3 regions of the Mycobacterium montefiorense genome follow, and region 1 is predicted to be linked to each of the others. Evidence: predicted binding sites of a transcription regulator. Region 1 holds the regulator's gene; each other region holds the start of a gene.

What was found. Region 1 encodes LexA, which represses DNA repair genes until DNA is damaged. Its sites were predicted from a motif close to CGAACANNTGTTCG; they were not measured.
Region 2: the regulator LexA is predicted to act here: its motif matches at 7,522-7,535, upstream of H7K34_RS01365 (HNH endonuclease signature motif containing protein).
Region 3: the regulator LexA is predicted to act here: its motif matches at 2,494-2,507, upstream of H7K34_RS08325 (error-prone DNA polymerase).

Annotation. Positions count from the first base shown of each region.
Region 1 covers NZ_JACKVL010000013.1:583,070-593,273, forward strand. The annotation lists gene H7K34_RS16085 (acyl-CoA dehydrogenase family protein) at 1-338, shown strand, start outside; gene H7K34_RS16090 (LGFP repeat-containing protein) at 895-3,177, shown strand; gene lexA (transcriptional repressor LexA) at 3,197-3,898, opposite strand; gene H7K34_RS16100 (LysM peptidoglycan-binding domain-containing protein) at 4,195-4,683, shown strand; gene nrdR (transcriptional regulator NrdR) at 4,841-5,305, shown strand; gene H7K34_RS16110 (peroxynitrite isomerase) at 5,365-5,850, shown strand; gene H7K34_RS16115 (PhzF family phenazine biosynthesis protein) at 5,883-6,569, opposite strand; gene H7K34_RS16120 (alpha/beta fold hydrolase) at 6,608-7,639, opposite strand; gene H7K34_RS16125 (proteasome assembly chaperone family protein) at 7,674-8,648, opposite strand; gene H7K34_RS16130 (trypsin-like serine peptidase) at 8,857-9,678, shown strand; gene sthA (Si-specific NAD(P)(+) transhydrogenase) at 9,682-10,204, opposite strand, start outside.
Region 2 covers NZ_JACKVL010000003.1:121,558-131,761, forward strand. The annotation lists gene H7K34_RS01335 (putative bifunctional diguanylate cyclase/phosphodiesterase) at 1-1,680, opposite strand, end outside; gene H7K34_RS01340 (FAD-binding oxidoreductase) at 1,891-3,273, opposite strand; gene H7K34_RS01345 (phytanoyl-CoA dioxygenase family protein) at 3,295-4,152, opposite strand; gene H7K34_RS01350 (adenylate/guanylate cyclase domain-containing protein) at 4,215-5,549, shown strand; gene H7K34_RS01355 (cytochrome P450) at 5,641-6,903, opposite strand; gene H7K34_RS01360 (VOC family protein) at 6,968-7,420, shown strand; gene H7K34_RS01365 (HNH endonuclease signature motif containing protein) at 7,609-8,862, shown strand; gene H7K34_RS01370 (hypothetical protein) at 8,970-9,122, shown strand; gene H7K34_RS01375 (LysR family transcriptional regulator) at 9,125-10,003, opposite strand; gene H7K34_RS01380 (quinone oxidoreductase family protein) at 10,126-10,204, shown strand, end outside.
Region 3 covers NZ_JACKVL010000009.1:139,351-149,554, reverse strand. The annotation lists gene H7K34_RS08325 (error-prone DNA polymerase) at 1-2,480, opposite strand, end outside; gene H7K34_RS08320 (wax ester/triacylglycerol synthase domain-containing protein) at 2,642-3,985, shown strand; gene otsB (trehalose-phosphatase) at 4,027-5,103, shown strand; gene H7K34_RS08310 (MaoC family dehydratase) at 5,100-5,975, opposite strand; gene H7K34_RS08305 (histidine phosphatase family protein) at 6,071-6,781, shown strand; gene H7K34_RS08300 (SDR family oxidoreductase) at 6,801-8,813, shown strand; gene H7K34_RS08295 (nucleoside hydrolase) at 8,807-9,838, shown strand; gene kasB (3-oxoacyl-ACP synthase KasB) at 9,945-10,204, shown strand, end outside.

The sequences.
Region 1 (10,204 bases):
GCAAAGCCTTTGGAAAGCCGATCGGCAGTTTCCAGAACAGCCGGTTTGTGTTGGCCGAGCTGGCAACCGAGGCCACCGTGGTGCGCATCATGGTCGACGAGTTCCTCCGGCTGCACCTGGACAAGAAGCTGACGGCCGAGCAAGCGGCAATGGCCAAGTGGTACTCCACCGAAAAGCAGGTGCACCTGATCGACCGTTGCCTGCAGCTGCACGGCGGCTACGGCTACATGCGCGAATACCCCGTGGCGCGTTCCTATCTCGACGCCCGGGTGCAGACGATCTATGGCGGCACAACCGAGATCATGAAGGAAATCATCGGGCGCGGCCTCGGCGTTTGACGCTCATGATCGCAACCCCGTCGGCTAGCGTCGGCGGCGGTGAACCAATCCTGCTGCCACGCAACAACGAATCGTGGGCGGACGTTCGAAACGCGCGCCGATGGTGACACGGCCGAAGCACAACTAGTGCGCTTACCGTCTGGTTGCCCTGGTGTGCGGCAAAATGGTTGCCGCCCATGAATTGCTTCTTTGCTCGAGTGCATAGCCGGCGAACTGATGGCTTCGCGTACGGTCAGCGCATATGTTTCGGCTTCGTGGAGCGCGCAATCACCCGCCCACGGCGTGTACGAACATACGATGAGTCGCGACGCGATCGTCGTCCCGCATCATTTCGACATCAGAGCGGTATCCGTTTTCGTAATATTCGCGAATTGCCTTCGCATTTCTTGTTCGCTAGAGCAAAGTTATGCGAGCCCGGCGATATGCGAACTCTGATGGGGTTCGTAACCCGCGTTCGGGGTACCAACCGCTCGCAGGGTCCGCAGGGCACGGGCATGGCCATATTTGAGGGCATATCCGTCGGCTGGGAGGCTTGGTGAACGGGAAGAGAGGTCAAGTGCGCAGGCTCGCCGGGCGGGCGCTGATCAGCGTGGCGACCACAGCGTTGGCCGTCGTGCTGCTGGCACCTACCGCCTCAGCTTCTCCGATCGGCGACGCCGAAGCCGCCATCATGGCCGCGTGGGACAAGGCCGGCGGCCCCACCTCACCGCTAGGCCCCCGCAAGGGCGACGTCTATCCCGTGGCCGACGGCTTCGCGTGCGACTTCGACGGCGGCAAGTTCTTCTTCACCACGGCCACCGGTGCGAAATTCGTGTACGGGCCGATCCTGGAAAAGTACGACATGCTCGGCGGCCCGGCCGGTAGCGATCTGGGATTTCCGACCATCAACGAGGTTCCCGGACTCGCGGGCCCCGACAGCCGCGTGGCGACGTTCTCGGCCAGCGACAAGCCGGTGATTTTCTGGACGCCCGATCATGGCGCGTTTGTCGTGCGCGGCGCGCTGAACGCCGCCTGGGACAAACTCGGTAGCTCGGGCGGCGTTCTCGGCGCCCCGGTCGGAGATGAGACCTACGACGGCGAAGTGTCCTCGCAGAAGTTCGGCGCCGGCCAGATTTCCTGGAACCGCAAAACCAAGGAATTCACCACTGAGCCAGCGGGATTGGCCGACCAGCTGAAGGGCTTGCAGGTAGCCATCGATCCAGCCGCGGCCATCAACATGGCCTGGCGCGCGGCCGGCGGTGTGAACGGCCCGCTGGGCGCCAAGCAGGGCGGCCAGTATCCGATCGGCGGCGACGGAATCGCCCAGAACTTTGCCGGCGGCAAGGTGTTCTTCAGCCCGGCGAACGGCGCGAACGCCCTGGAAAGCGACATTCTGGCCAAGTACGAGTCGGTGGGTGGCCCGGTCAGCAGCGACCTGGGCTTCCCGATCGCCAACGAGTCCGACGGCGGCGTCAGCCCCAACAGCCGGATCGCGACGTTCTCGGCAGCCGACAAGCCGGTGATTTTCTGGAGCTCTGACCACGGTGCCTTCGTCGTGCGCGGAGCGATGAAGGCGGCCTGGGACAAGCTGCGCGGTCCCACCGGCAAGCTGGGTGCCCCGGTCGGCGATCAGACCGTCGACGGCGACGTGATCTCGCAGAAGTTCACCGGCGGCAAGATCTCGTGGAACCGCGCGAAGAACACCTTCTCCACCGACCCGGCGAACCTGGCTCCGCTGTTGTCGGGCCTGCAGGTGTCGGGACAAAACCAGCCGAGTGGTTCGGCAATGCCGCAGCACTCCAACAAGTGGTTCACCTGGAGCTGGTGGTACCTGTTCGCCCTGGTCCCGCTGCTGGTTCTGGTGCTGCTGGCGGTGTTCGTGGCGTTGCGGTGGCGCCGGCATCGCGCCGAGCGCAATGCCGCGCCCTACAACCTCGATCGCGACGTCGACGTCGGTGGCTACGACGACTCGGGTGAGCCGCGCTGGGGGCCCGACTACGCCGATGCCACGACCGAGCACTTGTCCTATGGCGACGTGCACTCACTGGAGCACCACGACGACGACGCCCCGCGAGTCAGGTGGCCGCATTCACCCGAAACGGTCGAACTGGACGAAGATGCCGCGGCCGGTTACGCCGACGAATCCGTATCCGAGGAAGAGTGGGATCAGTTAGGGGTCGACGACCAGGATCCCGACACGGTCGACACCGATTCCATCCATGTGGTGTCGGCGGACGATCTCACCGAGGCCGGCTATGGCGATGAGATACTCCAAGCCGGCTACCTGGATGATGTCGAAGTGTCGGAGCGCGCCGATCCGGACACTGAATACACCGATGCGAGCGTTCCGGAAGCCGCCTACCCTGACGCCGCCGAGGAAGACACCCCGTATGCGGAGGCGGGCTATCCGAGTGCCGACGATGCGGAGGCGGGCTATCCGGGTGCCGACGATGCGGAGGCGGCCTATCCCGACGTGGCCGTGCCGCATACGCCGCCCGATCTTGCCGCCGCAAGCGGCGTCACGCCCGGTGCTGCCGCTGCGGATGATGTCGCGGCCGGCCTCGCCGCCGCGGTAGGCGCTGCATCGCGTGGCGGACGGCACGCCGCCGCGGACGCTGACGACGAGTCAGACTTCGAGTCGGCAGCCGCCCTCGGGGCACTAGGCCCGGCCGGACGTCCGACGATCCACCTGCCTCTGGATGACCCGTATCTGATTCCCGACGGTTATCCGATCAAGGCGAGCACCCGCTTCGGCCTCTATTACACCCCGGATAGCGACCTCTATCGCGACACGCTCGCCGAAGTGTTCTTGTCCAGCGAGGAAGCCGCGCTGGTCAACGGCTTCATCAAGGCCGACTAGATAGCGAACTTTCGCGGCACTAGACCTTGCGGATCACCGTGACGACCTTGCCGAGCACGGTCGCGTCATTGCCGGGGATGGGATCGAACGCCGGGTTGTGCGGCATCAGCCACACTTGACCCCCCGCGCGCTTGAACGTCTTGACGGTGGCCTCACCGTCGATCATGGCGGCGACGATGTCGCCGTTGTCGGCGACATTCTGTTGCCGCACGACGACCCAGTCGCCGTCGCAGATCGCGGCTTCGATCATCGAGTCGCCGACCACCTTGAGCAGGAAGAGGGTGCCCTCGCCGACCAATTCGCGGGGGAGCGGGAAGACATCCTCGACGGCTTCTTCGGCCAAGATCGGTCCACCGGCCGCGATGCGCCCGAGCACGGGGACGAACGTCGGCTCTGGCAACGCGTCGGATCCGGCGACCTCGGTGGCCGGCGCCGCCGCAACGAGGTCATCGGCGCCGCGAACATCGACGGCCCGGGGGCGGTTCGGGTCGCGGCGCAGAAATCCCTTGCGTTCCAGAGTACGCAGTTGGTGAGCCACCGAGGACGTCGAAGTCAGCCCGACGGCATCGCCGATCTCCCTGATGCTGGGCGGATATCCACGGGTGGTCACCGATTGACGGATGACGTTCAAGATAGTGCGTTGCCGCTGGGTAAGCGATGAATCCACGGAATGCAACCGGCCTTCGGGGCCGGTGGCTGAGGTGTCGTTGCTGTCGCTCATGGCACTGAATGTAACCCCCTGGAAGCCGAGAATCAAACATGTGTTCGACTAGCGTGTCGTCCCTTCGTGTCTCCCGAAACAGTGATCCGCGCAACTTTTGCGAATAACAATGGTGTAACTCTCGAAAAGACCGGGTATTTGTGCGTGATGGCAGTGATAGCGACCGATGGAGGTTGTCGGTGGCGTGGTCTAGCGTTTTGCTCGTGCGACACGCTCCGCTCAAATGTTCGGATTTCGAACACACGAGCGATAGTGTCGAACACACGAGCGAGGATTAGTTGACCGGAGGAACGCACATGACGCTCATGCACACAGTCTCACCGCGGACCAACAACGTGCGGCGCCCGAGCGATGGGCTGGTTGCACGGCCTCGCTACGACCAGGAACGCGCGCTGCGGTCGCGCCGGTCCGTGCAGTCGCGGCCGGCCGGCGCGCCAATGCGGTACCGCGGTACCGGGGTAGCGATGTCGGCCACGCCGCATCGCCGCCGTCCGGCCACACTGGGGACGACGCTGGGGCTGGCCCTGATGGCCGGGATCATCACGCTCTGGCTGGGTCTGGTCGCGAATCTCGGTCAGATCGCCAACGGTGACTCCGCCGCCGCTCCCGTACCGGACAGGCTGTCCGTCGTGCAGGTCGAGCCGGGCGAGTCCCTTCAAGACGTCGCACACCGGGTAGCGCCCGAAGCGCCGGCGCGCCAGGTTGCCGACCGCATTCGCGAACTCAACAACCTGAACTCGCCGTCACTGGCCGCCGGCCAGACCCTGATCGCGCCGGTCGGCTGACGGCGCGGCGACGCCGTACGAAAACCGCTCTACGCCAACGCCGCTCAGTCCTCGCACCGCTACCAGCACCCGTGGCGCGGCTACATTGGCTCGGCGGGGGAGCGCACGGGTACGCTCGGAGTGTTCTGCGAGATGCCGGCCCCGCGAAGGAGCGGTCATGCATTGTCCGTTCTGCCGCCATCCCGATTCCCGGGTAATTGACTCGCGGGAAACCGATGAAGGCCAAGCCATTCGGCGCCGCCGATCGTGCCCGGAGTGCGGGCGACGGTTCACCACGGTAGAAACCGCGGTCCTGGCCGTGGTGAAGCGCAGCGGAGTCACCGAGCCGTTCAGCCGCGAAAAGGTCGTCAAAGGGGTGCGCCGCGCGTGCCAGGGCCGTCAGGTGGACGAGGACGCGCTGAACCTGCTGGCGCAGCAGGTGGAAGACACCGTCCGTGCCGCCGGCTCGCCCGAGATTCCCAGTCACGAGGTCGGCTTGGCGATCCTGGGGCCGTTGCGTGACCTGGACGAGGTGGCGTACCTGCGCTTCGCGTCGGTTTACCGGTCCTTCTCTTCGGCCGACGATTTCGAACGCGAGATCGAGGCGCTGCGCCAGCACCGCAAGGTATCGACACCCACCTGATGGTCCGCCGCGTGACTCGGGCGCAACGGTACTGGTCGGCACCGGACTAGGCTGAATTCATGCCTGGTGACCTGCATCCGGATCTCGAGGCGCTCGCGCCGCTGCTCGGCACCTGGGCTGGTCGCGGTGCGGGCGAATATCCGACGATCCAGCCCTTCGAGTATCTCGAAGAAGTTGTGTTTTCCCATGTGGGCAAACCGTTTCTGGCCTACGCGCAAAAGACCAAAGCGCTGGCCGACGGCAAACCGCTGCACGCCGAGACCGGCTATCTTCGGGTGCCCGAACCCGGCCACGTCGAGCTGGTTCTGGCTCACCCCAGCGGGGTCACCGAAATCGAGGTCGGTTCCTACCGGTCGACCGGCGATGTCATCGAAATCGAGCTGGCCACCACGTCGATCGGTTTGACGCCGACCGCCAAAGAGGTTTCCGCGCTTGGTCGTTCCATCCGCCTCGACGGCGACCAGCTTACGTACTCGGTACAAATGGGTGCGGTCGGGCAACCCATGCAGCATCATCTTGCCGCGGAGTTGCAGCGGAAGTCCTGAATTCCCAGCGGCCTCGGCTGGCCGAGTATCCTTCAGTCCAGTTGTGTCACACCGTCGTTGACGACGCGGCCAGCCACCCGAACCCAGCTCTCGGGACTCCAGACAGTTTCCAGCATCGATCCTCTGCCCTGGGTGATGCTCAGGTCGCGGCTAAGATGGTCGGTAATCCGCATCGCTGCCGAGCCGGTCGCTTCGTCTTCGGGTACACCGAGATTTGCCGCGAACATCCGGGAACGCAGCGCCCCGGCGGACTCATCGATCCAGGCCCACAGGTAGTGCGCGGTGTCGTCGGGAAAATCGTCTGGGTCGGCCGCCAGAAGCTGCTCGACGGAATCGAATTCGTGCACTGCGAACACGGGAGCCCAGTCCGAGCGGGCGCTGATGCCCACCAGGTCACCCGCGTAGTGCACCTGCACAATGCCGGCTGGTACCTGCAGCGTGTTGATCGGCGTACCGTTGGCGCGCAGCCACCACGGCGCGCCCACTGACGGGTGCCCGGCGAACGGAATTTCGATGCGCGGAGTGTAGATGGTGACCTGCGCTGTGGTTGAGCCGCCGGCCGGAAGATCGACGAATACCGTTTCGCTGTAACCTAATTGGGCTGCCAGCGCCTGGCGATCGGCGAGAGCGACCTGTTTGGCGTCGACCACGCCCAGTGGATTGCCGAATTTTCCGGCCCGGTCGGTGAAGACACGCAACACCGTCACATCGATCCCCATGGGCCGACTGTACGGGGCGGGTCAACGCCGAGGGGGCCTCAGGTGGCGCTGCGCTCGTCGGAACCCATCGCGTTGAGCACCGCGACGCGCGTGTCGGCCGGACCCGTGACGGTGCGTTCGCCGCTGCCGGTACGCAGCAACTCACGAAGCGCGCCCTGATCGTGTTGGGCAGGGGCGGTGCTGTCGATGAAGCGCTGGACGACGTCGATGAAGCGTGCCGGGTCTTCGTGGAATGGAAAGTGGCCGGAGCCGGCAAAGATCTCCAGGCGCGAGCCTGGCATCGCGGCGTGGGCCATCCATGCGTGCCGGACGGAAACCACCGCATCCTTGGTGCCCCACACGATCTGCACCGGGATGGTCTCGGTCAAATAACATCGATCCAGCATCGTGACGATCTGGCCGCGCCAGTCCACCACGGCCCGCAGCGTCCTGCTGAACGCCGACGAGGCCGTCGGTTCGGGTAGGTCGTCCAGAATCCGCAGCACGTTCGGCAGATCGCGGCCCAGGCCGGTCGATCCGATCGCCAGGCCCGCGAGCCGGCCCGCCAGCTGTACTGCCGGCAGCACCAGCGGCAGCCGCAGCAGCGCCAGCGCCTCGGTGCCCACCGGCAGCGAGGCCAACCGGAATACGACGTTGACGTCTTTGGTGACGCCGCCCGCGGAGACCAGGATCAGCCGGTCGACCAGATGTGGGAACTGGTAAGCGAATTGCATCGCCACCCCACCGCCGAGCGAATGTCCGACGATGGTCACGCGCTCGATTTCGAGCACGGAGAGCAGGTCGCGCATCCCGTTGGCGTATGCGGCGACCGAGTAGTCGGCGCGCGGCTTGTCGGACTGCCCATGGCCGAGCAGATCGGGGGCGATCACTGTATACCGCTGAGCGAGCTTGGCTTGCACGGTATTCCACGTCGTGGAGTTGTCGCCGATGCCGTGAATTAACAGAATCGCCGGCCCGGAGCCGGCGATTCGGTAGGCCCGCTTGTACCCGTGGATGGTGCGGAACTCGAGCGAGGGGGTAGTTACTTCGCGCACCGGGCGAAGATTGCTCTTGCGCTTCCGCTCAGTCATCTCGCCACCCTTGTCGTCGCGCCCGCTGAGGCGTTTAAGCCGGGTCGTCGCCGTCGCGCTTCTTTTCCGCCTGCTGGGCTAGGAACCGCTCGAACTCGGCCCCAAGCTCGTCGCCGCTAGGCAGGTCTTCATCGCGTGTTAGTAATGACCTGTTTTCCTGAGCGTCGATGAACGCATCGTACTGGCGCTCGAGTGCAGCCACCACTTGGGCTACTTCGGCACTGGCTTCCACCTGCTCGTCGATCTTGCCACGGATCTCTGCCGCAGCCTCGGTCAGCGCCGACAGCGGCAGGTCCAGCGACCCGGTTTTGGCGACCTGCTCGAGCAGCGCCTGGGCGGCGGCGGGGTAGTCGGTCTGCGTCAGGTAGTGCGGCACGTGGACGGTGAAACCGACCACCTCATGCCCGTGCTCACCCATCCGGTATTCCAGCAGGTTTGACGCACTGCCGGGGACCTGGATCTCCGCAATCCACGGCTGGAAGTCGCTGATCAGGTCGCGGTTGGTGGAGTGCGCCGTCAGCGTGATGGGCCGGGTGTGCGGAACAGCCATCGGAACGGTGCCCAGGCCGATGGTTTGGCGTACCCCCAGCCGCTCGGCCAGCAGCCGGACCGCGGTGATGAACCTCTCCCACTTGAGATCCGGCTCCATGCCCGCCAACAACAGAAATGGAGTGCCGACGCTGTCGCGCAGCGCGTACAGGCTCAGCTCCGGGTCGTCATAGTTGGTGAAGTGATCGGTCTTGAAGGTCATCAGCGGCCGCCGCGAGCGGTAGTCCAGCAATTCGTCGATCGCGAACGACGCGACCAGCTCGGTGTCCAGCGCGGCCTTCAGGTGGGTCGCGGCCAGCCGAATCGCATGCCCGGCGTCCGAGAAACCCTCCAAAGCGTGCACCAACACCGGTCCGCGGCCGTCCGATGTCACCAACTGGGGCGCCGGGAACTCCAGCTCGTACATGCCGGGTTGCCCTGGCTGGTAATAGAGATCGTCGTCTTGGTGCTCGTCGGACATCGAGTTTGCCTCCTCTCGGGGTCCTTCCAGGGTGCCCTAGCCAGTGTCCCCCGAATCAACGGGCATCAGTAATGGAAACAGCTTGACGCACGAACGTAATCCAGAAGGAACAATTCCGGTGGCACCGGATCTGCCAGCAAATCTAGGTGTCGCAGCGCGATGCGTCGAATTCCGCTTCCGGACCTGTGGTCGGGCATGATGGGATCCGATGCGCGTCCCGATGCTGCTGCTCTGCCCGATTGTCGGCCTCGCGACGTTACTGGCGTCGTGTGACCGTCCGGTGCTGCATGTGTCGTTGCCCACTACGACACCGGCAACGAAGACGAGCGGGCCCGTCCAACATCTGAGCCAGCCCGAGCCGGGCGCGGTTGCGGGTCCGGTGGACCCGGACAGGCGGGTAGGAGCAATCTTTCTGGATGGCAGCACCCAGCACGTGTGCACGGGTTCGGTGCTGCATTCCACGGCCGGAAAACTGGTCCTGACCGCCGCGCACTGCCTGGCCGGAGCTGCTCAGATCACCTTTGTGCCTGGTCTGTCCGGTGACGGTGCGCCACCCGATCTTTGGAAGGCGGACAGCGTCTATCTGGATCCGCGGTGGGTCGCCAGCAAAGATCCGCACGCCGATTACGCGATCGCCCGGGTCAACAGCGAGCACGGCGGTTCCGTCGAGTCGAGTGAAGGCTTGGCGCTAACCCTCGGCACGGCTCCGCCTCCCAGCAGTCGTGTCTCCGTGGTGGGCTATCCGAGCGGCGTGGGTGGCTCGCCGATCGGATGTCAGGGCAACACCGCTGTCACCGACGGCGGATTTCCCTCACTGGTATGCCAGGGACTGGTCGGCGGCACCAGCGGCGCGCCGTGGGTCAGCGGCACTACCGTCGTCGGGCTGATCGGTGGATTTGAGCGCGGCGGTTGCGCCGAGAACGTGTCCTACTCCGCGCCGTTCGATGAGCACACTGCCGCGCTGCTGGCCCGCGCCGAAGCCGGCGGTCCGGGCGATCCGGTGCCGGTCGACTTCGACGGCACCTGCTAACCGTCAGCGGCGGAACTCGTTGAGTGCGCGCACTTTGTTCATTACGTCGAGTGCGGCGACCTTGTAAGCCTCGGAGAACGTCGGGTAGTTGAACACCGCGTCGACCAGATATTCGACGGTGCCGCCGCAGCCCATCACGGCCTGCCCGATGTGGACCATCTCGGTCGCGCTGGTGCCGAAGATGTGCACCCCGAGCACTTTGAGGTCGTCGGTGGACACCAGCAGCTTGAGCATGCCGTAGGAATCACCCGCGATCTGACCGCGAGCCAGCTCCCGGTAGCGAGCTATGCCCACCTCGTAGGGGATCGAGTTCTTGGTCAGCTCCACCTCGGTGGCACCGACGTAGGAGATTTCGGGAATCGAGTAGATGCCGATCGGCTGCAGGTCGGTGATGCCGTCGCACGCTTCCCCGAACGCGTGGTAGGCGGCCAGGCGGCCCTGTTCCATCGAGGTTGCGGCCAATGCGGGGAAGCCGATGACGTCGCCGACGGCGTAGATGTGGGGCACCTTCGTCGCGAAGTTATCG
Region 2 (10,204 bases), on a different contig from region 1:
GGGCGCCAACGTGCCGAGTTCGGGGTGCTGCCATCGCACGAGTGCCTCTGCGCCACAGACAAAACCGGTGAGCATGTCGAATTTCGGTTGATACAGCAGCGTTAGCAGGCGTTCGTCGATGGCATGTCGCAGTTCACCAAGCAGTTGCACCCGGGCCAAACCGTCGCCGTGCGTCGAGTGTTTGCCGAGCTGGACGTCCATGTCGGGGGTGAATGTCTGCACATCGGTCGAACTGGCCTGCTGGGCCCAGCTCCGGGCCGCGTCGGCCTGCTCGAGGAGTTCGCCTGGGGTCAGGGCTGAGCCGAATTCCGAGGTGGCGGACGCGACGCCGATGTTGAGGTGCACATGCAGCCGGTGATCTTCGAGTTCGAGAGACTCGTCGAAGGACCGGGAGAGCTTCCTGACGACCTGTGCGGCGACCTCGGGGCGGTCTTCCACCAGGACCGCGAATTGATCCCCGTTCATCCGCGCGACGGTGTCGCTAGTGCGGAGATTGGCCTGCAGCCGCTCGCCGACGCTGCGCAATAGCTCGTCGGCGACGGGATAACCGAGCGTGTCATTGACCATGGCGAAGTCACTGATATTGAGCGCAATTACGCTGACCGGAACTGCGTGGTGAATGTGCAACCGGACCGCGTGCGAGAGCAGATCGTCAAATAGTCGCTGGTTCGCTAGCCCGGTTAACGGGTCCCGCAGGGCGGCGTCAGACAGCGCGGCAAGCAGATGTTGTTTGCGGTCCAGCAGCAACAAGTGGCGGGCCAGTGTGGTGAGGAATAGCACCACGCAGACCGAGAAGACGAACGCATCGCCCGGGTCCGAGGGCCAAAAGTGCACACCGCCCACGGCGATCGCCAACAGCACAGGTCCATACGGCAGCCACAACGACGTTTTCGACAATGGCTGAGAAAATCCGAGGTCGAGGTCCGGTCCGGGGCGAGACGCAATTCCCGACAGGGCGACGAAGTACATTCCGAGGGCCCATCCGAAAATGACGACGTGACAAGGCACCCGTTCGGGGTGGTCCTCGAAGACGCGGACGATCCCGGCCGCGGCGATCACGATCCACCCCAGCGTCATCAGCGTCGGTGAGAATTTGCGGCCCGGCTCGGCTTTTCGCACGGTGATGAGCGACATGACGACAAGCCCGAGGTACACGGCCGTGGCGGTGGCCAACATCAGCTGCGGGAGGCTGACTATATGTGCAGGTCGTCGGAAGTGGCCCAGCACCAGAATGGCCAACACAATCAACAAAGATGCGGCGACGAGCAGGCCGTCAAGCAGCAGGCCGAGGCCGAATTGGGAGTCGTCGCGGCTGGGAATGGTCACTGCGGTGGCGAACGCGCACAGCGGCAAGACCACGTAGCCCAAGTTGGCCGCCGAGACTTCCGGCATCGGCGGAATACCGCCCAGACTCACGTACCACCACACCGCTTGGCCTGCAGTCCAGCCGGCCAGCCCGATGCTCAGCACCGTCCATGCCAGACGTTGGCGGCCGCGAGAGGCACGGGCGGCGACGACGGCGCAGCCGTTGGCAAACACGCTCAAAATCCAGAGCCCCACCGGGCCGGTCAGCGCGCGATCCGACGAGCCATTTTCGGTGAACAGCAGCACGCCGTATACGAGCAACCCGACAGTCGCCAACACGGCCACCGCGGTTCGGCGTCGTGTCAGTGAGAACATTTCCTGCCCTGTCGGATGCGGTTTTCGCATGCAGGATAATCCACGGCGCGAGCTTCCGTCCTCCGTACAGCTAGCCTGTCCGACAATTTCACCGAACCGTTTCGAGGCCGTATGGGCCGGGTCCCTCGGCGCTGCCAGCACTGCTCAGCTCATGTGATTGCAATCCAGGAAAGGAATCTGGATCGGTGATGCGACGGGTGCCGGGGTCACTCAGACTTTTGCAGCAAAGACCACGTCGGGATTGAGGATTCCGGCCGGGTCGAAGCTCTGCTTGATCCGGCGCAGCAGGTCGACCTTGACCGGGTCTTCGAGCTCGCGCCAGTAGGGAGCCTTGGCGCGACCGAGGCCGTGTTCGCCCGAGATCGCGCCGCCTATCTCCATTGCCAGCGCGAAGATGTCCGTCAGGAGTTTCTTGCGGGTGTCGGGGTCCGGGCAAAAGATCGCCAGGTGCACGTTGCCGTCGCCGGCGTGACCGCAGCCCACCGCGCCACCGGCGACCGCGGCCGCCAGGCCGCGCACGGCGGCAAGGTACTTCGGCATCGCGCCGCGGGGCACGACCGTGTCGATCAGGTCGTCGGCGCCGATCGCCTTCAGCGTCCAAAACGCGTTCTCGCGCGCCTCGATCAGCTTGCGCGCCGAGCCGCCTTCGAGCACATAGGCGTCTAGGGCTCCCAGCTCGGCGACCAGCTCGCCGGTCCGCTCGACATCCTCGTCCAGCCGTTCCGCTGTCCGATTCTCAAGTCCCACAACGAGATAGGCCTGACAGCTGTCGCGGATCTGGTCCGCAACGCCGAGCTCCAGGTTCTGGGTGTGCACGAGCGCGGCCATCGTCACGTTGTCGATGTACTCCAGGATGTAGGGGCCGAGGCCGCTGGCGATGACCTGGGGCACCGCCTCCATGACCTGGTCGAAGTCGGCGAACGGGGCGAGCACGGTGGCGCTGTGGCCAAGCCGCGGATGCAGTTTGACGATCACCTCGGTGGCCAGAGCCAGGGTGCCTTCGGAGCCGACGATCAGCTGGGTCAGGTCGTAGCCGGTGGACACCTTGGCGATCTTGCCGCCGGTGCGGATGATCTCGCCGGTCGGCAACACGGCTTGCAGGCCGAGCACGTTATTGCGGGCTATGCCGTATTTGACCGCGCGCATGCCGCCGGCGTTGGTGCCGACGTTGCCGCCGATGCTGGAGGACAGTTCGCCGGGTTGCACCATGTAGCGCAGGTTTGCCGAGGCGGTCGCGGCGTCCAGTTCGAGCAGCGTCACGCCCGGTTGGACGACGGCGACCTGGTTGGTGGTGTCGACCTCGAGGACGGCGTTCATCCGCTCGAAGGAGATGACCAGCCCGTCCGCGCGCGGTATCGCCGCACCCGACAAGCCGGTCCCGGATCCGCGGGCCGTCACCGGAATATGTTGTTCCGTAGCCACTTTCAGCAGCTGTGCGACCTCCTCGGCGGTGGCCGGCTTCGCGACGTAGGCAGGCTGCTGCGGCGGATGCGTCAGTTCCTCGTCATGCCAATAGTCGTCGGGGATCGCTTCGCCCTCTAGCAGGTTGTGGTCTCCGACGATGTCCGCGAGCTGCTCGGTGATGTCGCCCATGAACGCACACTGTAGGCGGTGTTACTGGGGCTGCTCCAACAACCGCAAGGGGTGCAGGCCGTCCACCGCGCCGACGAACGGCGGGTGGATGCTGTAGCCGATCATGCGCTGAATGTCCGGCGAGACCGTTCGCGCGGCGTCGCGCGGTATCGACAGGGTGAAGGCTTCCATCGGCCGCAGCCACGGTTGGCAGTACTGGGCGGTGACGGCTAGTCGTGCGCGGTCGGTGGTGTTGGTGCCGCCGCCGTGCCACGTCGTTCCGACGAAGAAGACGCAGGAGCCGGCGGGCATGACGACAGGTATTGACGGGTCATCCGGTCCGGGCGGGCGCGCGCCCCAGCGATGGCTGCCGGGGAATATCACCGTGGCGCCGTTGTCGGCGGTGAAGTCGTCGATCGCCCAGATTGTCGCGGCGGTCAACGGCGCTCGCGGTCGCGGAATCGGGTAGAACCCGTCGTCGTGATGGGGCAGCTGCGCGGACTCCGCAGGCTGAATGTTGATGGCCTGCAACGCCGAAAGCAGATAGTTGGGCATCAGCAGCCGATCGAGCACCGCCAGCACCCGCGGATGATCGGCAAGCCGGTCGCACCCGCGCGTTCTGCTCAGCACGCTGTAGATGCGCTGGGTGCGACGTCCTTCAAAGCCGTTGCGCCCGGTGTGGTCGAGCCAGGGTGTGACGGTGTTCCGGATCTGCTGGCACTCGTCGGCGCTCAGCAGGTTTTCCCAGATGACGTAGCCGTCTCGGTCCAGGGCGGCCATGTCGGCGTCGACGATCGCGGGGTCGACCGAGGAGCCGCCGCTCGGCGTCCACTTGTGCCGGCCCGCCAAGTCGTTCTTGAGGTCGTCCAGCGTCGTGACCGGGTCGTCATCGATGCTCATGTACCCGACAGTGGACCCAGATTGACCGCCGGTCAAGTTCGCGAGGGTGGCATGCTTCTTGCATGGCGGCCGTGCCCGAAACGGTTTATGCGCGAGACGGCGATGCCCACCTCGCTTATCAGGTCGTGGCCGACAACGGGCCGGACCTCCTGTTCGTCCCCACCGGCACGTTCCCGATCGACTTGCTGTGGGACGAGCCGACCGTCGCCGGGCACCTGCGTCGGCTGGCGTCGTTCAGCCGGCTGATCACGACCGACCTACTCGGGGTAGGCAGCTCGGACGCGGTGCCGATCCACGACCGCCCGGCGATGCAGGCGTGGACCGACGGGCTGGTCGCGGTGCTCGACGCCGTCGGGAGTGAGTGCGCGACGGTGTTCGGGATGTCCGAGTCGGCGCTTCCGGTCATGCTGCTGGCCGCGAGCCATCCGCACCGGGTGCGGTCGCTGGTGTTGTGCAGTGCGTATGCGCGCTTTCAGCGGGCCGACGACTATCCGCACGGAATGCCCGAGCCGGCCTTCAGCCGGTATGTCGACTCCTTCGGCGACACCGTCGGAAGGGGTGGGGTGGCCGATAACTTGGCGCCGAGTTGGGCTACTGATGCCGGCAAGCGGCGGTGGTGGGCGCGCGGTGAGCGCTTGTCCGGCGGTCCCGGCTACTTCACAGAGGTCTTCGATCTCTTCCTGCGCACCGATGTTCGGCCCGCAGTGGAGAGCATCCAAGCGCCGACGCTGCTGCTGCATCGCGTCGATGACCGGCATACCAGGGGCGGTCACGCCCGGTATCTCGTCGACCGCATCCCGCAGGCGCGGTTGGTGGAGCTCGACGGGGACGACGACGTGTGGTTCGCCGGTGATGCCGACCGGGTGGTCGACGAGATCGAATCGTTCGTCACCGGGGGGCGCGCCGCCGCGCCGACCAACCGGGTGCTGTCGACGGTGATGTTTACCGACATCGTCGGATCGACCGAACGCGCCGAATCTATCGGCGACGATGCGTGGGCGCTCGAGCTCGATGCACACAACGAGATCGTGAAAAAGCATGTCTTGAGTGCGCGAGGCGAGGTGGTGAAGTTCACCGGTGACGGCGCTTTGGCGACGTTTGACGGGCCGGCGCGAGCGATCAACTGCGCGTGCGCGATTCGCGACTCGGTGCAAGACCTCGGACTCATCGTTCGCGCCGGCCTACACACCGGCGAGGTGGAGATGGTGGACCACGACGTGCACGGGATCGCGGTTCATGTCGCGGCGCGCATCATGGCGATGGCGGGGCCCGGGGAGGTATTCGTGTCCGGTGTGGTCCCGCCGTTGGTGCTCGGGTCGCGGCTCTCGTTCGAGAGCCGAGGCACGCACGAACTCCGCGGTGTGCGCGGTCGCTGGCCGGTGCTTGCGGTGGTTTAACCGCGTTTGGTGCCGGGTGTGCACCTGTTGTGCCGCAGCGACTTTTCCTCGAGATCGACGCTGGCGTGAAGAAACGCCGGTGAGCTGCACGCTAGCGTCGATCTCGGGGTTTGCCTCCGGGCGTGAAGGTGACCGGTAGCTTGCTCAGCCCTGTCATGCTCGGGTTGCTCAGGTATTGGTGGGCGTTGTCTAGGTCTACCTGGTAGTCGGGGATGCGATCGAGGACCGCCTTGACCATCACCTCGGACATCAGCCGCGCAAGATGTGAGCCGATGCATCGGTGCGGGCCGAGCCCAAAAGCAAGGTGGCGGTTGGGTGTTCGGTCCAGGATGACTTTGTCGGGATTGTCGAATTCCTGCTGGTCGTGGTTGGCCGAGAGCCAGCTGATGATGAGCCGGTCGTTCTTTTTGAGGTGTTGGCCGTTGAGTTCGACGTCTTTGGTGACGGTGCGGCTGAGTGAGCGGTTGACGCTGAAATAGCGCAGGAATTCGTCGGTGGCGGTGCGGTAAAGCTCGGGGTGGTTTATCAGTTGCTGTCTGAGGTCTTGGTGTGTGCCCAGATGCCTTAGCGTGAGCGCGGTTTGGGAGGTGGTGGTGTCGACGCCGCCGGCGATCAGGTTCCACAGGATGTTGAGCAGCTGTTCGTCTGTTAGGTGCTGCCCTTCGAACTCGAACTGGATCAGGAAGCTGGTCAGGTCTTCTTTCTTGTCGGCCCGTCTGGCGGCCGCGTGTTGGAGGACTTCTTCCATCATCGCCGGGACTTTCGCGATGGCTTCGGCATATTTGGGGCTGTCTTGCGGGACGGCCATGACGTTGTGGAACATGCTGGCGTAGATGTGCCAGTTGTCGAGTGGGAGGCCCATCAACTTCATCGTGAGGATGGCCGGGACCGGGCTGGCGTAGTCGAGCACCAAGTCCATCGCGCCGTTTTCGATGTGTTGGTCGAGGAACTCGTGGGCTTTCTCCTCCATGAAGGGCTTCATTTTGTCGACGGCGCCGGGGGAGAAGAACGGGGCCAGGGCGTGTCTCAGAGCCAGGTGGTACTCGCCGTCGATCTCGCCGATTCCCAGGGCCGGTTGGCCTTCGGGGCGCGGGACGCCCATCTCGCCTTGGTAGTTCACGCCGTCTTCGGCGTCGGGTTCGTACTTGTGGGCGAAAGTGGCGCCCTCCCTGGCTGATTGGCTCACCGCGGCGTAGCTGCTGAGGTACCAGAATCCGTCGTAGTGCTCATTCCAGGCGACGGGGCAGCGTTGTCTCAGGTCGGCGTGGATCGCGTCCTGGTTGAGGTTGAACGCGTCGGAGTGGTGGTCGAAGTCGACCAGGGCATCGGCGCTCACGTCGGGGCGGTGAGTCAATGGGTTGCCTTTCTGGCTATCTTTGCATTATTACGCTTTCGAGTGGCCGACTGAAGTAGGAGCAATGGGTAGCTACCGAACGACCTTCAATCACGTCGGCTTGTGCGTCGCGGATACCGAGCGGTCACGCCGGTTCTACGAGAATGTGCTCGGCTTCCAGTTCTGGTGGGAGCTCGAACCGTCCGACAATCTCACCGCGCAGGTGGTGCAGCTGCCCGAGCCGCTTGGGGTGAAGGCGACCTACCTTGTCCGCGACGGCTTAGTGCTGGAGTTGATCGACTACTCCCAGCGGCAAGTGCATGCCGGGCCGACGCGCGTGATGGATGAGGTAGGGCTGACCCACATCTCGCTGTCGGTGTCCGATCTGGGTGCGGTGCTGGCGAAGGTTGCGAAGTGCGGGGGATCGGTGGTCGAGGAGGCGGTGTCCGAAGCGATGGCCATCATTCGGGATCCGGACGGGCAGATGATCGAGTTGGTTACCGATGGCTGGCTGGCGGCGTTGCCGCCACGGCCGTAGCACCGATTCGTGCATTGTGCGTCAAGGTCCTCCGGAGCCCTTACGGCGCCGCCGGTTTGGGACTGCGCGGAGGACAGATGACGGCGTGGATCGCGCGGGGTCGAGCACCTGTTGGCAGTTGATGACGGCCGCTTCCCGGCGTGGATCGGCGGCCGAAATTTGTCGTACCCCGGTGCGATGATGGGGTCATGTCTCGGACCGCATCGTCTAGCGCCGTTGGATCGCGCCCTGATGAGCGGCTTGAGGTGTTGTTCGACGAGTTGGCGGAGTTGACCGGTCAGCGCAACGCCATCGACGGGCGCATCGTAGAGATCGCCTCCGAGATAGATCGCGACGAGCTGTGCGGCGTCACCGGCGCGCGGTCGGTGGCGGCGTTGATGGGCTGGAAGACCGGCGCTTCATCGGCAACCGCCCACAAGATCGCCACCGTCGCGCGTCGGCTGGCGGAGTTTCCGCGCTGTGTGGCGGGGATGCGGGAGGGTCGGCTGTCGCTGGATCAGGTCGGGGTGATCGCGGCGTGGGCGGGCGAGGGATCCGATGAGCACTATGCGGAGCTGGCCGCAGTCGCCACGGTCAGCCAGTTGCGCACCGCGGTCAAGCTGGAACCGCGACCCGAACCCGATTCTGCCCGGCCAGGCCCGCAGGCCTCGATCACCCAGACCTCGGACGAGGAGTTCACGTGTTGGCGGATCAAACTTCCGCACCTGGACGCGGCGAAGTTCGATGCGGCGCTGGCCTCTCACCGTGATGCGCTGATCGCCGAGTGGAAGCACGATCACGACAATGGTGACCGCGCCTGCGATCAGGCGCCGTCGTTGCCGGGCACTGTCGAGGCGTTTAAGCGCCTGGTCGAGATGGGGTGGGACGCCGAGGCGGCCCGCCGACCCCATGGGCATCACACCAGTGTGGTCGTGCACGTCGATGTCGCCCAGCGGGCCGCGGCGCTGCATCTGGGTCCGTTGCTCACCGACGCCGAACGGCGATACCTGGTCTGTGATGCCACCTGTGAAGTCTGGTTCGAACGTGACGGCGCACCCATCGGCGCCGGGCGAGCGATGCGGGTGATCAACCGTCGGCTGCGTCGCGCGCTCGAGCACCGCCACCGAACGTGCGCTGTTCCCGGCTGTGGCGCCACCCGCGGTCTGCACGCACACCACATCCGGCACTGGGAAGACGGCGGCCCCACCGAGTTGTCCAACCTGGTCTTGGTATGCCCACACCACCATCGGTTGCACCACCGCGGCGTCATCACCATCACCGGAACCGCCGACGACCTCACCGTCGCCGACAGCTCCGGTCGACCGCTTAGCGCAGGATCACTCGCGCGCCCGCCGAATCATCCCCCGCCCGCTGTCCCACCGTGCCCCGGGCCCACCGGCGCACGCGCCAACTGGTGGTGGTATGAACCCTTCCAGCCGCAACCACCACCAACAACCAACTAGATAGCTTACCGCCGCCGGTCATGACCAACACCGGATCAAAGCTCAAACGGGTTGGGGTATCAAGAATTTCGTTCGCAATTCGCGCAGCAACTGCATCGCGAAATTCAATGCTGAAGACCAGACCCGCACCACCGGCCCGCCACCCCGACGACCTCGGCAACACCCCAACCGCGATCCGCGCCGACGTGCGCACTAACGTGAGCCAACTCGGGCCGAATTCGATGACGGGGTACGCCGCAGAGCCCATGCAGCACAGTTAATTTCACCCTTCGACGTAGCGGGTGATCGTATCGACGAGTGCCGTCACGGCGCCGGTTCGCGACGCGGCGGATGCGAGATACAGCGTCCACGTCACCGGCGGGCTCAACGGGATAGCGCGTAGGTCGGGGTATCGTTCGGCCGCGCTGACGGGCAGCACGGTCGCTGCCAGTCGGTGTCTGACGAGTTCGGCGGCGATCGCGTAGTCGGCGACCTCGTAGGCACTCGTCGGCTGCACCCCGGCGGCGGCGAACCCCGCATCCAGGCGCTGGCGAATACCCCACCCGCGCGGAAACTGAATGAAGTCCTGCCCGTCCAGGTCGCCCAACTTCACGTGCCGGCGACCCGCCAGCTCATGGCCGGGCTCGCAAACGAAGACCATGGGCTCGTGGGTCAGTTCGCGCACCGCAACAAGCCGAGACGGCGAGGCAGACAGAGACACCAGGGCGAGATCCATCTTCCCGTCGGCGATCGCCTCCAGATGGCCAGCCGATCCGGTGAGGCTTTGGCGCAGCTGAACCGTCACCAGCGGGTGAAGGCGCCGGAACTCTTCGAGTACGGTCGCCAGATTCAACCCACCCCAAGACATCAGGGTGCCGAGTGTGACGGTGCCGGTCAGCTGATCGCGATAATCCGCCATGGACGCCTGCGCCCGCTGCACAGTGTGGATGACTTCGCGGGCATGCTGCAGAAAGACCTCGCCTGGCGCGGTGAGCACGATCTGGCGCTTTGACCGGTTGAACAGCTCGACGCCGAGTTCCTTTTCCAGTTTCGCTACCGACGCCGACAGTGCGGACTGCACGACGTGGATCCGCTGGGCCGCCCGAGAAAAGTTCAACTCTGAGGCCACCGTGACGAAGTACTCCAGCTGCCGCATCTCCATCCCAACAATCTATCGCGAACAGCGATCATTCTGATCGATTTTCAACGTTAGACGCGATCAATTCGGAGGTGTTTCCTTGGCTTGGCAGCTAAAGTGACCATCACCTCATTGGAGGAGCAGCCATGCGAGCCTTGCGTTTCGACACGTTCGGTGATCCGAGCGTCCTGCACGTCGCCGATCTGCCCGACCCGACGGCGACCG
Region 3 (10,204 bases), on a different contig from region 1:
GGCTGCGCACGCAGCAGCGCGGCGCAGAACGCGGCCGGGTGGTGCAGCTTGAACCATGACGAGTAAAACACCAGCGACGCAAAGGACAGCGCATGGCTTTCCGGGAAGCCGAAATTGGCGAACGCCTCCAGCTTTTCGTAAGTCCGGTCGATCACCTGGTCGGTGGCGCCGTGCAATCTGCGCATGCCGTCGTAGAACCGGCCGCGCAGCCGTTGCATGCGTTCGGTGGAGCGCTTGGATCCCATGGCGCGCCGCAGCTGGTCGGCCTCGGCGGCGGAGAACCCGGCGCAGTCGACCGCGAGCTGCATCAGCTGCTCCTGAAAGAGCGGCACTCCCAGTGTCTTTCGCAGCGCCGATTCCATGGACGGATGGTCGTAGACGACCGGGTCGATGCCGTTGCGCCGCCGGATGTAGGGATGCACCGAACCGCCCTGGATGGGTCCGGGGCGGATCAGCGCGACCTCGACCACCAGGTCGTAGAACACCCGCGGCTTCAGCCTGGGCAGGGTGGCCATCTGTGCGCGCGACTCCACCTGGAACACGCCGACGGAATCGGCGCGCTGCAGCATCTCGTATACCGCGGGTTCGGAGAGGTCGAGGCGGGCCAGGTCGACCTCGATGTCTTTGTGCTCGGCCACCAGGTCTTTCGCGTAGTGCAGCGCCGAGAGCATGCCCAGCCCGAGTAGGTCGAACTTCACCAACCCGATGGCCGCACAGTCGTCTTTGTCCCATTGCAGGACACTGCGGTTCTCCATCCGCGCCCACTCCACCGGGCAGACGTCGGCGATCGGGCGATCACAGATCACCATGCCGCCGGAATGAATGCCCATATGCCGCGGCAGGTTCCGGATCTGGTTGGCAAGCTCGATCACCTGTGGCGGGATGTCCTCGATATCCGGCGAGTCCGCCAACCCGTTCCAGTGGCTGATCTGCTTACTCCAAGCGTCCTGCTGACCCTGCGAGAATCCCAAGGCACGGGCCATGTCGCGCACCGCGATTCGCCCGCGGTAGGTGATGACGTTGGCAACCTGAGCAGCGTAATCCCGGCCGTATTTGTCGTAGACGTACTGGATGACCTTCTCGCGCTGATTCGACTCGATGTCCATGTCGATATCGGGCGGCCCGTCGCGGGCGGGAGACAGGAAGCGCTCGAACAACAGCTCGTTGACCACCGGATCAACCGCGGTGACCCCAAGGGCGTAACAGACCGCGGAGTTGGCCGCCGATCCCCTGCCCTGGCACAGGATGTTGTTGCGCCGGCAGAACTGGACGATATCGTGCACCACCAGGAAGTAGCCCGGAAATGTCAGTTGGGCAATAACTTTCAGCTCATACTCGATCTGGGCGTACGCTCGCGGCGCGCCCTCGGGGAGCCCGTAGCGATCCCGCGCCCCCGCCATCGTCAACTGCCGCAACCAGCTGTCCTCGGTGTGCGGTTCGGGCACGTCGAACGGCGGCAGCTGCGGCGCGATGAGCGCCAGCCCGAACGCGCACTGCTCGCCGAGTTCGGCAGCGGCAGTCACCGCCTCGGGGTGCTGCGCGAACAGCCGGGCCATCTCCTCACCGGATCGCAGATGCGAACCCGCCAGCGGGGCCAGCCATCCCGCAGCTGAGTCCAACGACTGCCGGGCCCGGATGGCACCCATCGCCATGGCCAGCCGGCGTCGCGACGGGCCCGCGAAATGCGCTCCGGTGGTAGCGACGGTGCCGACCCCGAACCGCGGCGCGATCCCGGCCAGTGCCCCATTGCGTTCGTCGTCGAGCGGCTGGCCATGGTGGGTCAGCTCGACACTGACCCGCCGCGCCCCGAAGCGGTCCACCAGATCGGCCAGCGCCCGCTCTGCGGCTTGTGGCCCGCCATCGGAAAGCGCTTGGCGTACATGGCCTTTACGGCATCCCGTCAGGATGTGCCAGTGCCCATCGGCGGCCTCGGTCAGCGTGTCGATGTCGAAGCGCGGCTTGCCCTTCTCACCGCCGGCCAGATGCGCGGCGGCCAGCTGCCGCGACAGCCGCCGGTAGCCCTCCGGACCGCGGGCCAGCACCAGCAAATGCGGTCCGGGCGGGTCCGGGTTCTCGGTACGAGCCTGCGAAACCGACGCGGCGCCCAGCGACAGCTCGGCGCCGAACACGGTACGCATGTCGAGTTCAACGGCCGCCTCGGCGAACCGCACCGCCCCGTACAGACCGTTGTGGTCGGTCAGCGCCAGCGCACGCAAGCCCAACCGGGCGGCCTCCTCGACCATCTCCTCGGGCGTGCTGGCCCCGTCCAGGAAGCTGTACGCCGAATGCGCGTGCAGCTCGGCATAGGCGACGGACGAGCGACCCCGCCGCTGGTTCGGCGGCTCGTACATCCCGCGCTTGCGCGACCAGGGCGCCTCTGTCGGAGGTTCCTGCGCAATCGGCGTGCCGGCGTGCCGCGGCTTGCTGTCGAGCAGCCGCTCCATTTCCGCCCAGCTTCGCGGCTCATTGCTGAAACCCACCCGAACAGTCTATCGAATGTATGTTCGATTTCACGCTCGGTTGTTAAAGCGGTTGTTAAACAGGTCTTCAACTTCTAAACAGAGAGTTAACGGACAGAGATCTATCGCGATGGGGCGTGGCGACAGATACTGGTACGGGGCAACCACGGGCGGGAATCAAAATGGGACAGCTGATAACGGCATTGGACGCGGGTTTACGCACCGCGGCGGACTCCGGCCGGCAAGCGAGCCTGGCGACCGGCGCGGTCGCCATCATCGAAGGCGCCGTCCCCGATCTTGGGCAGCTGAAATCCCTTCTTGCAGAACGTATTCAGTCCATCCCGCAGTGCCGCCAGGTGTTGCGGACCCACTCGCTGCGCGGTGCCCGGCAATGGATCGACGATCCGGGATTCGACCTCACCCATCACCTGCGCCGCGTCGCGGTTGGGCGCCCGGGCGATGAAGCAGACCTGTCAGGGGCGATCGCTCACGCATGCGAGCGTCCCCTCGAATTGGACCGCCCGCTGTGGGAGTGCTGGGTTATCGAAGGCCTCAAGGGCAAGTGGGCAATCTTGATGAAGGTCCATCACTACCTCGCCGACGCCGTCCCTGCCGCCCACCTTCTCACCAGACTCTGCGACGGCGCCGACAGCGAGATATTTGCCAATCATGCTGAGCCTAAACAGGATTCGATACAAGCCCGGAAGCGGGGCTGGGCCGATGCGCTCTGGCATGCTTCGGCCGTCGCCGGCACCGTCACGAACACCCTGGCCGGTACGGTCTGGTCGGTGGCACGGATGTCGTCGAACGAACCGGCAGTCACCATGCGTCGCTACGGCACGGTGCGCGTTCCCCTCGCCGCCGTCGACGCGGTGTGCGCCAAGTTCCGGGTGACCACCAACGACGTCGCGCTCGCCGCCATCACCGAGGGCTTCCGGGCCGTACTGCTGCACCGTCGCGAACAACCGCGCGCGGGCTCGCTGCGCACCCTGGAGAACAGATACCTGCCCGTCGAGCACGACGATCCGGTGCGGCGGCTGCGGATCGTGCACAACAGCTTGAACAAACCCAGGCCGATAAAGCAGAGCGTCAACATTGCAGACCTGGCAACCAGCTTCATGCCATTTACATTGTGCGCCAAGGCGCTTCAACTGACACTGAGCCGGCTTCCGCAACCGGGCATCGTCACGCTGGCCACCAACGCAGCCGGGCCACGTCATCGGTTGAGGCTGATGGACGCCACCGTCGAACGCCTGCTACCCATCCCCCCGACGGCTTCGCAGCTGTCCAGCGGGGTCGCGGTGTTGAGCTACGGCGATGAGCTGATCTTCGGTATCACCGCCGGCTACGACGCCGCCCCCGAGCTCGGGCAGCTCGCCGCCGGGATCGAACGGGAGATGGCGCACCTGACGGCGCTCAGCCAAGACTCCGTCCTGCTGTTCACCAAGGATCGCCGCAAACGCCGGGCCCCCGGCGCTGCCCCACGGGTACCGCCCAGCCGCCCGTGGGCGCGAGCACGCCACTGACCCAAGCCGGGCGGCGTTGATGACCGTGAGAGGGTTGATCAATGCCATCGGTCACCATCGACCCGCGCCGCCATGACGCGGTGCTGTTTGACCAAGACGCCGACTCGGCGCTGGTGAAGCAGCTGCGTGAGGCCGGTGTCGACGTCACCGTGCATGCCGAGGACCCGGCCGCGGCCGCCGAGCGGCTGGGCGTACTGGCGGGACGCTGCGTCGTCGTCGCGGCGAGCGCGGCGGTGGCCAAGGCCGCGCGCGAGGCCGGGTTCGCGTTGGTGATCGACGCCAAGGACGGCAGTGACATCGCCGTGCGCACCGGGGACCGGCGAATGTCGCAGCTGCCCGACGCGTCGCAGCTGCTCGACGAGGGCCTGGATGCGCGGCAGCCGGCGGTGTTCTTCGACTTCGACGGCACGCTATCCGACATCGTCAACGATCCGGACTCGGCGTGCCTTGTCGCCGGTGCCGCCACGGCGCTGCAGCAGTTGGCCGCGCGCTGCCCGGTCGCGGTACTGTCCGGCCGCGACCTTGCCGACGTCACGGCACGCGTCGGCCTGCCGGGCATCTGGTATGCCGGCAGCCACGGATTCGAGTTGACCGCACCCGATGGCACCCACCATCAAAACGACGCCGCGGCCGCGGCCATTCCGATGCTGGAATCCGCGGCCGCCCAGCTAGGCGAGCGACTCGGGTCGATTCCCGGTGTCAGGGTGGAGCACAAACGGTTTGGCGTGTCGGTGCACTATCGCAACGCCGCACGAGACCGCATCGGTGAGGTGACGGCAGCGGTGCGCGCGGCGGGTCAGCGCGACGCACTGCGGGTGACCACCGGCCGCGAAGTCATCGAGCTGCGTCCGGATGTCGATTGGGACAAGGGCGCAACCCTGCGCTGGGTGCTCAATCACTTGCCCGGGTCGACACCTTTGACACCGGTCTATCTCGGCGACGACATCACCGACGAGGATGCGTTCGACGCGGTGCACGATGACGGGATACCAATCATTGTGCGGCACAACGACGATGGCGACCGGGCCACCGCCGCGCTATTCGCGCTGGATAGTCCGGCCAGCACGGCCGAGTTCGTCGGGCGTCTGGCCCGCCGGCTAGCTGACGCCGGGAACTAGTCCGCCGCGTATTCGACCGCGCCGTCGTCGAGCACGATCCGCCCGGCCTCGGCGCCTTCGGCGCCAGAAGCCTCGGTACGGAAGACCGCCTTGCCCGGATCGGTGCGCCAGATCAGCGTCGTCAACGTCTCGCCCGGGAACACCGGCGAGCTGAAGCGCGAATCGATCGAAGTGATGTTGGCCGCGAGGCCCTTGCCGAGCTCCGTGACCAGCGCGCGGCCCGCCACCCCATAGCTGCACAGCCCGTGCAGGATCGGCTTGGGGAACCCGGCCAGCTCCCGGGCGAACCACGGGTCGCTGTGCAGCGGGTTGCGGTCACCGGACAGCCGGTAGATCAGCGCCTGATCCTCGCGAGTGGACAAGGCAACCTTGATGTCGGGCTCACGGTCCGGAAATTCCGGGGCAATCGGGCGTTGACCCGGCTGCCCGCCGAAACCGCCGGCGCCCCGGACGACAAAGGTGGTCGATGTCTCGGCGATCAGCGCTTGCGAATCCGGGTCGGTGCCGCGGCCGCGCAGCATCACGACCGCGTTCTTGCCCTCGCCCTTGTCCTGAATGTCTGTGACCTCGGTGACGACCGACAGCTTGCCCGCCGCCGGCAGCGGCGCGTGCAGCCGGATGCCTTGCGAGCCGTGTAGCAGCATGGCCCAGTTGAACTTTCCGATCTTGCCCGCCGCACCGAACGCGGGACAGCAGATCACCGCGTAGGTGGGCAGCACCTGCTGGGTGATCTCGTGGCTGTTCTCGGTGGTGAACGACAGGTCGTCGAGCCCCGCGCCGACGCCAAGGGCGTACAGCAGCGTGTCCCGGTCGGTCCATTCGAACAACATCGGCTCGGTCACTGCACCGATAGCACTCGGGTCAATCGCCATGCGCGTCTCCTCCGGATCTGCAAATTCAAGCTTTTCTGCACCCAACCATTGCAAACCCTTCCCCCTGGGGCTGTCGGCAGGGCAGGCTATTCGACATGGCCACGCGCAGCATGATCGGAAAGACCGCCAAGTTAATGGCCGTACTCACCGCAACGCTCCTCGTCGGTGCTTGCGGCGGATCGGCGCAGGCCCGCGGCATCACGCTGACGTTCGTCCGAAACGCGCAGACCCAAGCCGACGCCGACGGAATCATCAACACCGATCCGCCGGGCCCCGGCCTCACCGCCGAGGGCAAGGGACAGGCGCAGCAGGTAGCGCACCAGAGCGGTCGCAACGACTTCGACGCCGTCTACGCCTCGGCCATGGCCGAAGCGCAGCAGACCGCGAGCCCGCTGGCGGGCGAACTCGGCAAGCAGGTCGAGATCCTCAGTGGCGTGCAGTCACTGGGCGCCGGCTGGTACAACGGCAAACCCGAATCGATCGCGGGTGCGACGTACCTGCTGGCCCCGACGGACTGGATCAACGGGGACGTCCAGAACAGCATCCCGGGAGGGCTGAGCGGCAAGCAGTTCAACGAGCAGTTCACCGCCGCGGTCAACAAGGTCTACAACAGCGGCCACAACAAGCCGGTGGTGTTCTCCCAGGGCGCGGCGATCATGGCCTGGACGCTGATGAATGCCCGCAACGGCAAGAGCAGCCTGCTGACCAGCCACCCCCTGCCGAACATCGGCCGCGTGGTGATCACCGGCAACCCGTCGGACGGGTGGACGCTGGTCGAGTGGGACGGCATCCGCAACTTCAGCTGATCCCCGCTACCATGGCTGGATGCGGTATGTCGTTACCGGCGGTACCGGGTTTATTGGCCGCCGCGTCGTAGCTCGATTGTTGGACACTCGACCCGACGCCGAAGTGGGGATTCTGGTCCGGCGTGAGTCGCTGGGACGGTTCGAACATCTCGCCATCGAGTGGGGTGAACGCGCCAAACCGCTGGTCGGCGACCTGACGGAGCTGGGGCTGACCGACGAGCGGTTGGCCGAGCTGGGCCGGGTCGACCATCTGGTGCACTGCGCGGCCATCTACGACGTCACCGCCGGCGAGGCCGAACAGCGCGCCGCCAACGTCGAAGGCACCCGCGCCGTCATCGGGCTGGCGCAGCGGCTGAACGCCACGTTGCATCACGTGTCGTCGATCGCGGTCGCGGGAGACTTCGCCGGCGAGTACACCGAGGACGACTTCGACGTGGGCCAGCAGCTGCCCACTGCCTACCACCAGACGAAGTTCGAAGCCGAACTGTTGGTGCGGTCGCAACCCGGGTTGCGCTACCGCATCTACCGCCCGGCCGTGGTGGTCGGCGACTCACGCACCGGCGAGATGGACAAGATCGACGGCCCGTACTACTTCTTCGGCGTGCTGGCCAAGCTGGCCATTTTGCCGTCGCTGACGCCGATCCTGCTGCCCGACACCGGGCGCACCAACATCGTCCCGGTCGACTATGTCGTCGACGCGCTGGTCGCGCTGATGCACAGCGACGGCACCGACGGACGGACCTTCCACCTGACCTCACCGAAAACCATTGGGCTGCGCGGCATTTACCGTGGAGTCGCCAGGGCCGCCGGATTGCCCCCACTGCGCGGGCCGCTGCCTCGCGCGGTGGCCGCACCGGTGCTGAAAGTCAGCGGGCGCGCCAGGCTGCTGCGGAATATGGCGGCCACCCAGCTGGGAATTCCCGCCGAGGTGTTGGACCTTGTCGACCTGGCCCCCACCTTCGTCAGCGACACGACCCAAAACGCGTTGCACGGCAGCGGTATTGAAGTCCCCGAGTTCGCCAGCTATGCACCCAAGCTGTGGCGGTACTGGGCCGAGCATCTCGATCCCGATCGCGCCCGCCGCGACGCGCCGGATGGCGCGCTGCAGGGCCGGCACGTGATCATCACCGGCGCATCCAGCGGTATCGGACGGGCGTCGGCGATCGCGGTCGCCGAACGGGGCGGATGCGTGTTCGCGCTGGCCCGCAACGGCTCCGCGCTCGACGAGCTGGTGGCCGAGATCCGCGCGAACGGCGGCCAGGCACACGCCTTTACCTGTGATGTCACCGATTCTGTGTCGGTGGAGCACACCATCAAAGACATCCTGGGCCGCTTCGGCCATGTCGACTATCTGGTGAACAACGCCGGGCGTTCGATTCGCCGTTCGGTGGTCAACTCCACCGACCGGCTGCACGACTACGAGCGGGTTATGGCGGTCAACTACTTCGGCGCGGTGCGAATGGTGCTGGCGCTGCTGCCGCACTGGCGCGAGCGCCGATTCGGTCACGTCGTCAATGTCTCCAGCGCCGGCGTGCTGGCCCGCAACCCCAAGTACAGCTCGTATCTGCCGACCAAGGCGGCGCTGGACGCGTTTTCCGACGTGGTCGCCTCGGAAACACTGTCCGACCACATCACGTTCACCAACATCCATATGCCGCTGGTCAAGACGCCGATGATCGCGCCGTCGCAGCGGCTCAACCCGGTGGCGCCGATCAGTCCCGAACGGGCGGCGGCGATGGTGGTGCGCGGCCTGGTCGACAAGCCGGCCCGCATCGACACCCCGCTGGGCACGCTCGCCGAGGCCGGCAACTACCTGCTGCCCAAAACCTCGCGTCGAATCCTGCACCAGGTCTACCTGGGGTATCCCGATTCTGCTGCCGCGCTGGGAGTTCCGCCGCCCAGCGGTGAAACCAACCGCGACCGCGCCCCGGTAAGAAGGCGGCCTAAACGCCCGGTTCGTGCCGTCGGCCGCATCGGGGTCCCCAGGCCGGTCCGCAAGGCGATCCGGCTGGTACCCGGAGTTCATTGGTAACTGACCCATCGCCGGTCTTCATCGATGTCGACACCGGCGTCGATGACGCGCTGGCCCTGATCTACCTGCTGGCCAGTCCGGACGCCGACCTGGTCGGCATCGCCTCGACCGGTGGAAATGTTGGCGTACAACAGGTTTGTGCCAACAATCTGGGCCTGCTCGAGCTGTGCGGTGTCACCGGCATTCCGGTGTCGAAGGGCGCCGACGAAACGCTGACCGGCCCGCTGCGGACCCCCTCGAAGGTCCATGGCCCACGGGGCCTGGGCTATGCCGACCTGCCCCCCGGCGGCGCCGCGCTGACCGAGTACGACTCCGCGACGGCCTGGGTGCGCGCAGCGCAGGCCTTTCCCGGCGAGCTGATCGGCGTGGCGACCGGGCCGTTGACCAATCTGGCGCTGGCGCTGCGCGCCGAGCCCGCACTGCCAAACCTGTTGCGCCGGCTGGTCATCATGGGCGGCTCCTATGACCACATCGGCAATACCACCGCCGTCGCGGAATGGAACATCAGCGTGGACCCCGAAGCAGCGCACGAGGTGTTCGTGGCGTGGTCCGCCGAAGGCCTTGGCCCGCAGCGGCTTCCGATTTTGTGCGGCTTGGATTTGACCCGCAACGTCACGATCACTCCGCAAACCCTGGCGAAGTTGGCGGCTGCCGCGGATTCGACCTCGACGCCGATGAGCGTGGAGGACGAACGGGGCACCCGGTCGACGGCGTCCAACCCGGTGATCCGGGTGATCGAGGACGCGCTGCGGTTCTACCTCGAGGGCTACTTCGACAACGGGCACGGATATCTGGCGCATCTGCACGACCCGTTGGCCGCCGCGGTCGCGCTGGATCCCGAACTCATCACGACCCGTTCGGGCCGAGTGGATGTCGAGCTCGCCGGGACCCTGACCCGCGGCATGACGGTGACCGACTGGCGCCGGGAACCCAACGCGCACATCGGTGTTGGCGTCGATCCGGCATTTTTCTTCGACCGGTTCATCCAACGCGTGGCGCCATTCGCGCGTCGGCTCGCCCGCTAAAGGGGGCTTTGCCGGTCACCTTCCGTTGACAGAACCCGGCCAGCAACGATGGAATAGTTGCGTATCTGCGTGGGGTTGCGTTAGTCAGCATGGGAGGACCTTCGCAATGACAGAGCTGGTTACCGGAAAAGCGCTTCCGAATGTCGTGGTCACTGGCATTGCCATGACAACCGCGCTTGCCACCGATGCCGAGAGCACTTGGAAGCTGTTGCTGGACAGCCAAAGCGGAATCCGTACTCTCGAAGACTCGTTTATCGAACACTACGACTTGCCAGTACGCATCGGCGGGCACCTGCTGGAGGATTTCGATCAGGGGTTGACGCGCGCCGAGCGACACCGGATGGGTTGGCTGCAGAAGATGGCCGC